One region of the Paenibacillus sp. FSL E2-0201 genome, then DNA from elsewhere that is predicted to be linked to it. Evidence: a T-box and tRNA genes for the amino acid it is inferred to sense, from the RefSeq annotation. Region 1 holds a T-box; the other holds one or more tRNA genes.
The links. A T-box is a leader RNA that pairs with one kind of tRNA and senses whether it is charged. The one in region 1 lies ahead of pheS (phenylalanine--tRNA ligase subunit alpha), so its partner is inferred to be a tRNA-Phe.

Region 2: it encodes a tRNA-Phe, which carries the amino acid that the T-box ahead of pheS (phenylalanine--tRNA ligase subunit alpha) is inferred to sense. The anticodon was not compared.

The regions. Positions count from the first base shown of each region.
Region 1 covers NZ_CP150154.1:1,913,511-1,919,204, reverse strand. The annotation lists gene pheT (phenylalanine--tRNA ligase subunit beta) at 1-1,541, opposite strand, end outside; gene pheS (phenylalanine--tRNA ligase subunit alpha) at 1,920-2,954, opposite strand; T-box leader at 3,113-3,399, opposite strand; gene NSU15_RS08420 (hypothetical protein) at 3,668-5,694, shown strand, end outside.
Region 2 covers NZ_CP150154.1:5,845,068-5,850,761, reverse strand. The annotation lists rRNA gene NSU15_RS26330 (23S ribosomal RNA) at 1-1,505, shown strand, start outside; tRNA gene NSU15_RS26325 (tRNA-Asn) at 1,567-1,642, shown strand; tRNA gene NSU15_RS26320 (tRNA-Ser) at 1,646-1,738, shown strand; tRNA gene NSU15_RS26315 (tRNA-Glu) at 1,757-1,831, shown strand; tRNA gene NSU15_RS26310 (tRNA-Val) at 1,887-1,962, shown strand; tRNA gene NSU15_RS26305 (tRNA-Met) at 1,980-2,056, shown strand; tRNA gene NSU15_RS26300 (tRNA-Asp) at 2,083-2,160, shown strand; tRNA gene NSU15_RS26295 (tRNA-Phe) at 2,168-2,243, shown strand; tRNA gene NSU15_RS26290 (tRNA-Thr) at 2,264-2,339, shown strand; tRNA gene NSU15_RS26285 (tRNA-Tyr) at 2,345-2,430, shown strand; tRNA gene NSU15_RS26280 (tRNA-Trp) at 2,437-2,510, shown strand; tRNA gene NSU15_RS26275 (tRNA-His) at 2,547-2,622, shown strand; tRNA gene NSU15_RS26270 (tRNA-His) at 2,663-2,735, shown strand; tRNA gene NSU15_RS26265 (tRNA-Gln) at 2,757-2,831, shown strand; tRNA gene NSU15_RS26260 (tRNA-Gly) at 2,838-2,912, shown strand; tRNA gene NSU15_RS26255 (tRNA-Cys) at 2,925-2,998, shown strand; tRNA gene NSU15_RS26250 (tRNA-Leu) at 3,013-3,091, shown strand; gene NSU15_RS26245 (AraC family transcriptional regulator) at 3,236-3,985, opposite strand; gene NSU15_RS26240 (BMP family ABC transporter substrate-binding protein) at 4,312-5,451, shown strand; gene NSU15_RS26235 (ABC transporter ATP-binding protein) at 5,554-5,694, shown strand, end outside.

The DNA.
Region 1 (5,694 bases):
TGCGACAACAGGCGACGCAGTTCACGGCGGAGTGATTGCTTATGCGTTAATGCACCTGGCGTTGTAACTCCTTCAATCAGAGTCGTTGGAATATTGTCGTACCCGTACAGACGAGCAATTTCTTCGATAAGGTCAACATCATAGTTGATATCGCCACGTCTAGTCGGCACCTGAACTTCGATCAGCCCTTGTGCAGTATCACCACACTTGAAATGAAGACGTCCAAACAATGTCTTCACTTCTAGCAAGGACAGATCTGTTCCGAGATAACGGTTCAACTTCTCCAAGGACAAAGTCAGTACCTTCTCTTCAGTTGCGACTGTTCCTGCTTGAACAATTCCTTCATGCACAGATCCGCCAGCATAACGTGCAATAAGTACTGCTGCGCGGTTCAATGCAGGAATAACTGCATTTGGGTCCACTTCTTTCTCGAAACGAAGGGATGCTTCCGAGCGAAGCCCCAGTTGACGCGAGGTTTTACGAACAGTTCCTCCATCAAACTTAGCGGATTCCAGAACGAGATTTACCGTTTCAGCAGTAACTTCTGTATCCTGTCCTCCCATTACTCCAGCCAGAGCTACTGCTTTAGCTCCATCAGCGATAACGAGCATATGTGGCTCAAGCTTCCGTTCTTGGCCATCAAGTGTAGTCAGGACTTCACCTTCATGAGCAAGACGAACGCCGAGTTCTCCGCCTTCGATTTTATCTGCATCAAAAGCATGCAGCGGCTGTCCGTATTCGAGCATCACATAGTTAGTGATGTCTACGATGTTGTTAATTGGACGAATCCCTGCCGCCATCAGACGATTCTGAATCCACAGCGGTGATGCTGCAGGTTTAACACCCGAGATATAACGAACAGCGTAGTGACTGCAAAGTTCTTCATTCTCAATCTTAACGGAAATAGATTTAGCAGCTGCTCCGCTGATCTCAATGATTTCACCTGCTGGATTAGGCAATTTAATCTCGCGTCCAAGAATCGCGCTTACTTCATAAGCAGCACCAATCATGCTTAGACAATCTGAACGGTTCGGAGTCAGATCGAATTCCAGAATCTCATCATCTAAACCCAGCAACTTTGAAATATCTTGACCGATCTCTGTTCCCTCTGGAAGCACAAGAATTCCTTCTTGTTGCTCTTTAGGAAGCAATTTATCATTCAGTCCTAATTCTTTAGCTGAGCAGATCATCCCTTGCGATAATACTCCGCGCAGCTTTGCTTTTTTGATATCGAGTCCTGGCAGCTTAGCGCCTACAAGAGCTACAGGAACGGTTTGTCCCGCAGCTACATTTTTTGCGCCGCAGACGATTTGCAGATCTTCACCTTGACCTGCATCCACGATACATATGTTCAGCTTATCAGCATCAGGATGTTTTTCCTTCGATTTCACATAGCCGGTTACGATGCCCGAAATCCCTTTATTGCGGCGCTCTACTCCGTCAATTTCAATGCCGGCAGCGGTAATCTTCTCCGCTAGCTTTTCGGCGGTTACTCCTTCAATCGATGTATAATCAGCCAACCATCCGGTTGATACTTTCATGTCCGCTCACTTCCTTTATGTTTCAGATGTATTTATCTACTTGCCGTTCGATCTGCTTCCAGTCGGAGGCTTGATTAAGAGCTCTCAATTTCAACTGCAAAACACTATTAAGAGCGGTCCCTGCAAGGAATCTTTGGACTTCCGGCCGCTGTTGTCCCCAGATTTCTTGATCTAAACCGCTCTTCGCGGTGGAAATCCGGGGACAAAGCTTATGCTTACGATGCTAGCTTTCCTACGGAAAGCTTTCAGGCGGTCGCTATCGCTCCTACAGTTCCAAAATTCCTTTCCGATCCTAGCTTAATAGGGTTTTTACAACATGAAATCAAATGCTCCAAAATCCATCCTCATAACCCGTCAGCCAGCTCGCCCACCAAAAATCTAAACGCCCTTGAACTGCTTTACAAAACTCATATCGTTGTTATAGAAATGACGAATGTCATCGATGCCGTATTTAAGCATAGCAATCCGCTCAACACCCATACCGAATGCGAAGCCGCTATACTTAGCAGGATCATAGCCACCCATTTCCAGAACATTTGGATGCACCATACCCGCGCCAAGAATTTCTAACCATCCGCTTTGCTTGCACAGTCTGCAACCATCGCCGCCACATTTGAAGCAGCTTACGTCCACTTCAACGCTAGGCTCGGTGAACGGGAAGAAGCTCGGACGAAGACGAATGCCTGTATTCGGGCCGAACATCTCCTGCACGAATTGCTGCAATGTACCTTTCAGGTCACTCATCCGAATGTTGCTTCCGATAACCAAACCTTCGATTTGATGGAACTGGAAGGAGTGCGTTGCATCGTCATCATCACGGCGGAATACTTTACCCGGGCAGATGATTTTAACCGGAACTTCACCATTCATAGCCTGCATTGTACGAATCTGTACAGGAGACGTTTGAGTACGCATGAGCAGATCATCCGTCAAATAGAAGGAATCCTGCATATCACGAGCCGGGTGGTTCTTAGGCAGATTTAAGGCTTCGAAGTTATAATAATCGGTCTCCACTTCAGGACCTTCAGCCACACGGTAGCCCATACCAATGAAAATATCCTCAATTTCCTGAACCACTCTGCTAAGCGGGTGAATGCCCCCTTGCTGCATGCGGCGGCCAGGCAGGGTTACGTCGACTTTTTCAGCCTGCAGACGCTGTTGTGTCTCCTGTTGTTGAAATGCCTCTTGCTTCGCTCCAATAATCTCCTCAATCGCACTACGCACCTGATTCGCTACTTGCCCGATAACCGGACGCTCCTCAGCACTAAGTCCTCCCATACCACGTAGAACTTCTGTAAGCTCACCTTTTTTACCGAGATACTTCACTCTTAGGTCATTCAGAACCTGTGGATCCATAACCTCCTGCAACTTAGCCAGTGCTTCTACCTTCAATGCTTCCAACTTCTCTTTCATGGCCGTGTACAGCCCCCTTCAATCATTGTCTAGTTCAAGCTAAAACGCCTTCGGCGTCCTTTAAGGACGGTATGCGTTTATGCGAGAATTATAAGGAAAAAGTATAGCGTGAAGCTTATACTTTCTTATAATTCAACAAAAAAAGGCCTTTCCTCCCGGTAAGGGACGAAAAGACCGTGGTACCACCCTTGTTAGACAAGCTGATCTGTTCCCCTTAAGAGCTTCATTCCCTCTTTTGGCTGGACAGATACCTATCTCACTTTATACAGAAATAACGGTCTGTGACCGGTTTCCCCTACGCTTCCTTACAAGGCAATCTTAAGGAATTCAAGGAACTGCTCCGGAGTGAACTTCGACAGCTCTGTTTCCTAGAAACGCTCTCAATCACCGGCGTCTCCTCCCTGTAAGTCAGGCACTGTGTACTCTTCTCCATCAATGCATTTCACAATTCAATCTAATTGTCAGGTATCCCTTTAATGTAAGAGATATGTCTATTTATTATATGCAAAATCTGTCGTTTTGACAAGTTCAAGCATAATTAGGGCAATTTTTATCTGGCGTTAAGCTGGCTTTAAGGTTCAGAGCCGTTTTGGGGACTTTTTTTCAGCTAACATTCAGCGGAGCTTGATAATTTCCATTATTAAGAAGGCATGGTTGTACTCAATCATTGACACCTTCATAGTACAAGGAATTTCATACCGGGAGGGAATTACATGCATGCACGAAGAACAAAAGTAGCTGTGATCATGCTTAGCACGGCAGTTCTGAGTCAAGCTACAACGTTCGGAGCGTACGGAGCTTACGCGGCATCGACGGCTACTTCATCCACCAAAACAGCAACTACCACCACCGTATCCACTCTGGATAAACTCGGCTCGATAGCTTTAAAGAGTAACTTTAGCGTGAAGCTGAGCGATGTTGGCTTTTTGACTCAGGATGGCGGCAATATTCTTACATACACACTCAGCTATTACAACGGGACCGGTAGCAGTATCAATCTTGTAGATTATTTCTCTAAAGTTACTACTGCCGGAGGAACAGTTATCCAAGGAAGCCCCGTAACCAGCAGCGCAACCGTCAAAGCCATCCCCTCCAAAAGCAGTCAATCCGTAACCTATTACGTAAACGTCGGTAAATCCACATCTTTAAATGGAACTAAGATCTCATTATTCGGTTGGGATTTCAGCAGCTCCAGCGATTATCAAAAAAAACTGGGAACCTTCACCCTTCCTGCAGCTTTTTCACAAGCGGTCACTAGAGGCCAGAGTAAAAAGATAACCCTGAATAATCAGCCCGTAACAACCAAAGCAGAAAGTCTGCAAATTTACAAATATAACGGTAAGGTGTACGCCAAGGTAGGAGTGAGCTTAACCAATCAGGGGACTAAGATACTCAGTGATCCTGGACTTAAGGGATACCTCTCATCCGCTGGTGGATCTGTATTTGAACTAACACTTGATGATGCGAGCAGTAACTACAAAGTGCAGCCACAAGAAAAAAAGACAATCTACTACATGACGGAAATCCCATCTTATATGAAGACAGACAATATGACTCTGCAATTTGCGGCTGAAGATACCTCATTAAAAATAGTGTTGCCCATCGTCACCTATAACCTTCCCGCCGCTACCACACCGGATCTTCTAGTAGCCGGCAATGTCATCAAGAAGCTTACTATCAATAGCAATACTGTCGAGACGCAGTTAAAAAGCGCTAATGTCTATGCCGACAACGGCACCGCGAAGTGGACGCTACAGTTCCGAGTAAAGAATAGCGGCAACAAAGCAACAACCTTGCCTGCTTACGAGTTCGCCGTTAAAGCCGCTGAAGGATACAGCTTCCCTGTGGACACGAAGGCTTTTGCTAACCTCACACTCAAGCCGCTGGAAGAAAAAATAATCGAGTTCAGCGCAGATATTCCACTAACGATTGCTCAAGGCACGCTGCAGCTACAAATGACTGAACCCGCTGCCGAGGGTAAGATTATTTTTCCTACTGCCTATTATCAGATTCCTTACAAGCTACAAACCAACAATTGGCAGGATACAGAATACGCTGTGGAGAACAGTCACGGCTCATTTGCCGTCAAGCTTGAGAACATCCAGCGGCTGCCTTGGGCAGACAAAGATCAGCTTGTAGCGAAAATCAATATCCGCAACACGAAATCGACCTCTGTGCAGCTTCCTGCTTTTACAAGTGTTATTAAAGCTGGCGAGAGTGATGTCAGCAGTACTTCCCAAGTCATCACAGAAAGTACGCAAACCATACTCGGTCCAAATGAATCCACAAATGTTTATGTCGTGGCCAATGTTCCGTATACGTATCAGTTCAATCAATTAAAAATAACGCTGCAAGAAACCTCCGGCGAAAGCAAAATTAATTTTCTTTCGTTAAGCACAAATCAGTTGGACAGCCGTGTTCAGGAGGTTGCAGCATTAAGTTCCTTCCATATCGAGCTTGAAAGCAAAAAAGCAGAAGTCTTAGAGCGCCGGACAACGGTCTATCAGGGTACAAGCTCCAGTATCATGTACACAGAATTGGAAATGAACAGTGAGGAAACACGTAAATCGGAGCAGGCTCAACTCGTAGCGTATTACAAAACGCCAGACAATCAATATTATGAAGCCGAGGTCAGCCAGTCTACAACTTCCACGAGCCCTAATGGAAAAAATCTGATCACCGTCTGGACTAAGCTTCCACTTGGTGTAGATCCTTCTCAGCTTGTGCTTTATGTCGGTGA
Region 2 (5,694 bases), 2.9 Mb from region 1:
GACAACAGTTTGAAATTACTGTACCACCGTAATCCGCTATGAGCGATGGGGTGACGCAGGAGGGTAGTGACGCGGACTGATGGATATGTCCGTCTAAGCAGTGAGGCTGATGTGTAGGCAAATCCGCACATCATTAAGGCTGGGCTGTGATGGGGAGCGAAAATTGTAGTAGCGAAGGTCATGATCTCACACTGCCAAGAAAAGCCTCTAGCCAGGAGAAGGTGCCCGTACCGCAAACCGACACAGGTAGGCGAGAAGAGAATTCTAAGGCGCGCGGAAGAACTCTCGTTAAGGAACTCGGCAAAATGACCCCGTAACTTCGGGAGAAGGGGTGCCCCGGTAGTGTGAATAGCACGAGGGGGCCGCAGTGAAAAGGCCCAAGCGACTGTTTAGCAAAAACACAGGTCTGTGCGAAGCCGCAAGGCGAAGTATACGGGCTGACGCCTGCCCGGTGCTGGAAGGTTAAGGGGAGTGGTTAGGGGTAACCCGAAGCTATGAACCGAAGCCCCAGTAAACGGCGGCCGTAACTATAACGGTCCTAAGGTAGCGAAATTCCTTGTCAGGTAAATTCTGACCCGCACGAATGGCGTAACGACTTGGGCGCTGTCTCAACGAGAGATCCGGTGAAATTTTAATACCTGTGAAGATGCAGGTTACCCGCGACAAGACGGAAAGACCCCATGGAGCTTTACTGCAGCTTGATATTGAATTTGGGTACGATCTGTACAGGATAGGTGGGAGCCGTAGAAATCGGAGCGCAAGCTTCGGTGGAGGCGCCGTTGGGATACCACCCTGATCGTATCTAGGTTCTAACCTAGTGCCCTAATCGGGTACGGGGACCGTGTCAGGCGGGCAGTTTGACTGGGGCGGTCGCCTCCTAAAGAGTAACGGAGGCGTTCCAAGGTTCCCTCAGAATGGTTGGAAATCATTCGAAGAGTGCAAAGGCATAAGGGAGCTTGACTGCGAGACCTACAAGTCGAGCAGGGACGAAAGTCGGACTTAGTGATCCGGTGGTACCGCATGGAAGGGCCATCGCTCAACGGATAAAAGCTACCCTGGGGATAACAGGCTTATCTCCCCCAAGAGTCCACATCGACGGGGAGGTTTGGCACCTCGATGTCGGCTCATCGCATCCTGGGGCTGAAGTAGGTCCCAAGGGTTGGGCTGTTCGCCCATTAAAGCGGTACGCGAGCTGGGTTCAGAACGTCGTGAGACAGTTCGGTCCCTATCTGTCGTGGGCGCAGGAAATTTGAGAGGAGCTGTCCTTAGTACGAGAGGACCGGGATGGACGTACCGCTGGTGCACCAGTTGTTTCGCCAGAAGCATGGCTGGGTAGCTACGTACGGACGGGATAAGCGCTGAAAGCATCTAAGCGTGAAGCCCCCCTCAAGATGAGATTTCCCAATTAGTAAGACCCCTTGAAGACGACGAGGTAGATAGGTTGGAGGTGGAAGTGCAGTAATGCATGGAGCTGACCAATACTAATCGGTCGAGGGCTTATCCTATACTTAAAACGCAAATTCAATTCGGATTCAGTTTTCAGGCGATTAAGCCTGGTATGAATATTCCCTGATAGCTCAGTTGGTAGAGCACTCGACTGTTAATCGAGTTGTCACAGGTTCGAGTCCTGTTCGGGGAGCCATATGGAGAGGTGTCCGAGTTTGGCCGAAGGAGCACGATTGGAAATCGTGTAGGCGCCACAAGCGTCTCGAGGGTTCGAATCCCTCTCTCTCCGCCACAAATTTTTAATTAGTATGGCCCGTTGGTCAAGGGGTTAAGACACCTCCCTTTCACGGAGGTAACATGGGTTCGAATCCCATACGGGTCACCAAATTTTCACTTGATTTTGTATAGTGGACTTTGGTACAATAACAATTGTTGTTTACGGAGGCTTAGCTCAGCTGGGAGAGCATCTGCCTTACAAGCAGAGGGTCGGGGGTTCGATCCCCTCAGCCTCCACCATATTCATTTAAGAACGACGCGGGGTGGAGCAGCCCGGTAGCTCGTCGGGCTCATAACCCGAAGGCCGCAGGTTCAAATCCTGCCCCCGCAACCAATTTTCATCAAGTAATTATATCTTTTGGAACCGTGGTGTAGTTGGCCTAACATGCCTGCCTGTCACGCAGGAGATCGCGAGTTCGAATCTCGTCGGTTCCGCCATTTTCTTGGCTCGATAGCTCAGTCGGTAGAGCAGAGGACTGAAAATCCTCGTGTCGGCGGTTCGAATCCGTCTCGAGCCACCATGTAGTATACAACTTAATATGCCGGTGTAGCTCAATTGGTAGAGCAACTGACTTGTAATCAGTAGGTTGGGGGTTCAAGTCCTCTCGCCGGCACCATCTTTGGGGGATTAGCGAAGTGGCCAAACGCATCAGACTGTAAATCTGCTCACGTACGTGTTCGGTGGTTCGAATCCATCATCCCCCACCATTTTTTAGGGGCATAGTTTAAAGGTAGAACAACGGTCTCCAAAACCGTTGGTGTGGGTTCAATTCCTGCTGCCCCTGCCAATCTTTATCTAAAGTCTTTCTCTAAAGTTTAATATGGCGGTCGTGGCGAAGGGGTTAACGCACCGGTTTGTGGATCCGGCATTCGTGGGTTCAAGTCCCATCGGTCGCCCCATTTACTTTAAGAAGAACAGCAACAATATTAGTTTAATATGGCGATTGTGGCGAAGTGGTTAACGCACCGGATTGTGGTTCCGGCATTCGTGGGTTCGAGACCCATCAGTCGCCCCTTTTATTTTAAAATGTTATTGGGGATTAGCCAAGCGGTAAGGCAACGGACTTTGACTCCGTCACGCATAGGTTCAAATCCTATATCCCCAGCCATTTTATGCGGACGTGGCTCAGCGGTAGAGCATCGCCTTGCCAAGGCGAGGGTCGCGGGTTCGATTCCCGTCGTCCGCTCCAAATTTTTCATATGGCGCCATAGCCAAGTGGTAAGGCAAAGCTCTGCAAAAGCTTTATCCCCAGTTCAAATCTGGGTGGCGCCTCCATTAATTTCATATGTGCCGGCGTGGCGGAATGGCAGACGCGCTCGACTCAAAATCGAGAGGGAAACCGTGGAGGTTCGAGTCCTCTCGCCGGTATATCAAAAAGGTTAGTAAAGTTGCTAATACAAGCGACTTTACTAACCTTTTTTCTTTGTCTATGAACTTTTATTCTTAAGCCGTTGAATTAGAGACACTTCTAATTCAACGGCTTTTTTATGTGAAGCGGAGTGAATTGTAATTTTATTGACTGCTTAGTCGGAATGTCCGCGGTGTGAGACCTACCTCACGTTTGAACATATTGCAGAATTGAGCGTCATTCACAAACCCTGCAGCGGCAGATACTTCTGAGATATGCATTTGGGTATGTTGCAAGAGAGACTTTGCATAATCCAGACGTTTCAATAGTAGATAGCGAAGAGGTGAAGAACCGAATCGCTCTTTAAATAAATGGCGGAAACGATCATAGCTGTATCCAGACATCTCAGAGAGTGTTGCGACCGATAGCTTATGGCGGTAATGCTCATTCATATAGTTTAGAACATATTGGACTCTGTCTTCCGTTGGCGATTGAAACCCAGAGGCGCTAAGAAGCCGTATCAGATGAACAGTGATTTCGCTCATTTGAAGGTTCAATAGTTCAGAGAATCCATCTTGTTTGCGCGTAAACTCTGCTTTCATTCGAAGCAAGATCTGTAGAACAGTATGGTCTTTATCATCTTCATATACGCCTTGCAAATTCTCCATATTTGGGTGATTTGAATGGAAGCCTACAAATAGTATAGTAGCGTCTTCGCGATGATTCTCGTCATGTTTATGATTGGGTGGTATTAGCGCGAATGAAGAAGAACGAAAATGATAACTTCGCGAACCTACATTGGTAGTTCCTAATCCGTTTAAATAATAGACTAGTTCATAACATTCATGCTGGTGTGGTGGAATATAGGTATTAACCTCATGTGCTGCATTTACAATATATAGAACACGATCCATGATGAGCCTCCAATAATTATGTTTTAGCCGAATCGTACAAAATTATGACCGAAATCATATAATTATTTTCATTAATATTTGATATGATCGTATCAAGAAATCCGAAGATTAGCAACCTGACTGGCCATCTCGTTCGGAAATTAGTCGGATTATTCGTAAAAATTATAATTTTCTCTCTATTTTTGAGTGTATTCGTTAAAATCATTAAAATTTTGACAATGTTACATGCAATATGAGAGTTTCCATCTAAATCGTGAAATATACAACGGACTAAGAAGGAGAATCTCTCAAATTACTAACCAACTATAAATAGGGGGAATAGAAAAATGAATAAGAAAGTTCTTTCTTTGTTGTTACTAGTAGTAATGGTAATGGTCACAGCTTGTGGAAATAATACGTCGAGTAATGGATCTTCCACGAATGCAGGATCTAATGCAGCTGAAGGTGGAGAAACAGGTTCAGGGGATAAACTCAAAGTTGTACTTCTGATTCCAGGAACGCTAGGGGATAAATCATTCTTTGACTCTGCGAATAGCGGTCTGCAAAAGGTTAAGGATGAACTGGGTGCAGAAACAAAGGTTGTAGAAATGGGTGTCGATAAAACGAAATGGGAGCCTACGTTTAACGATATCGCCGCTGAGGATTGGGATGTTATTATTTCTGGCGGTTCGGAAATTACAGAGATGTTTAATGCAACGGCTGAATTATATCCAGACAAAAAATTCATTAACTATGATACCGATATAGATGAAGCACCAGAGAACATGTACAACATGTCTTATGCGACTAATGAAGTATCTTTTCTGGCAGGTGCTGTAGCGGCGCTAGCTACACAATCCGATATGCCTAATGCTAATCCTGAGAATGTGATCGGATTTGTAGGCGGTATGGATATTCCAGGGATTAACGCTTTCTTGGTTGGCTACATTCAGGGCGCTCAATATGTTGATCCTGATGTGAAGGTAGCTGTATCGTATGCTGGTGATTTCGTTAACCCGGCTAAAGGTAAGGAGCTTTCACTGATTCAATATAACTCCGGTGTGGATGTTATTTTTAACGTTGCTGGGGGTACAGGTCTTGGGATCTTTGATGCAGCTAAAGAGAAGAAGAAATATGCTATTGGCGTAGACTCTGATCAGGCGATGTTACTTAATGAAACAGATAGCGAAAAAGCAAACTTGATCGTTACTTCTTCTATTAAAAAGATTGATAGTGCTATTCTGGGTGCCGTGAAGAAATTACAAGAGGGTACGCTTGAAATGGGTAAACGTGATGTATTGAGCTTCGTAGATGATGGTGTAGGCATTGCAGAGAATGAGATATATAAAAATGTCTTCCCAGCGGATCTTCAGGCTAAAGTTGAAGAAGTGAAGCAAAAGCTGATCAATAAAGAAATTACAGTAGATAACGCGATGGGAATGGAAACCTCAGAAGTAGAAGCCATTCGTAACGCAGTTAAGCCTTAAGTATAGCTATAAAGTGATAAACCTACAGTTGGAGATTCTTCTATTAGAAGAATTCCAGCTGTATATTTTTGCAGACCTCCAAGTGGAAAGGCGTTGAGACCGATGAACAAAGCTCTGTTGGAAATGCGGGGAATTACGAAGGTGTATCCCAATGGCGTCGTTGCAAATAAAGACGTGCATTTTTCTTTACGTGAGGGAGAAATTCACGCGATTGCGGGCGAGAACGGCGCGGGTAAATCAACT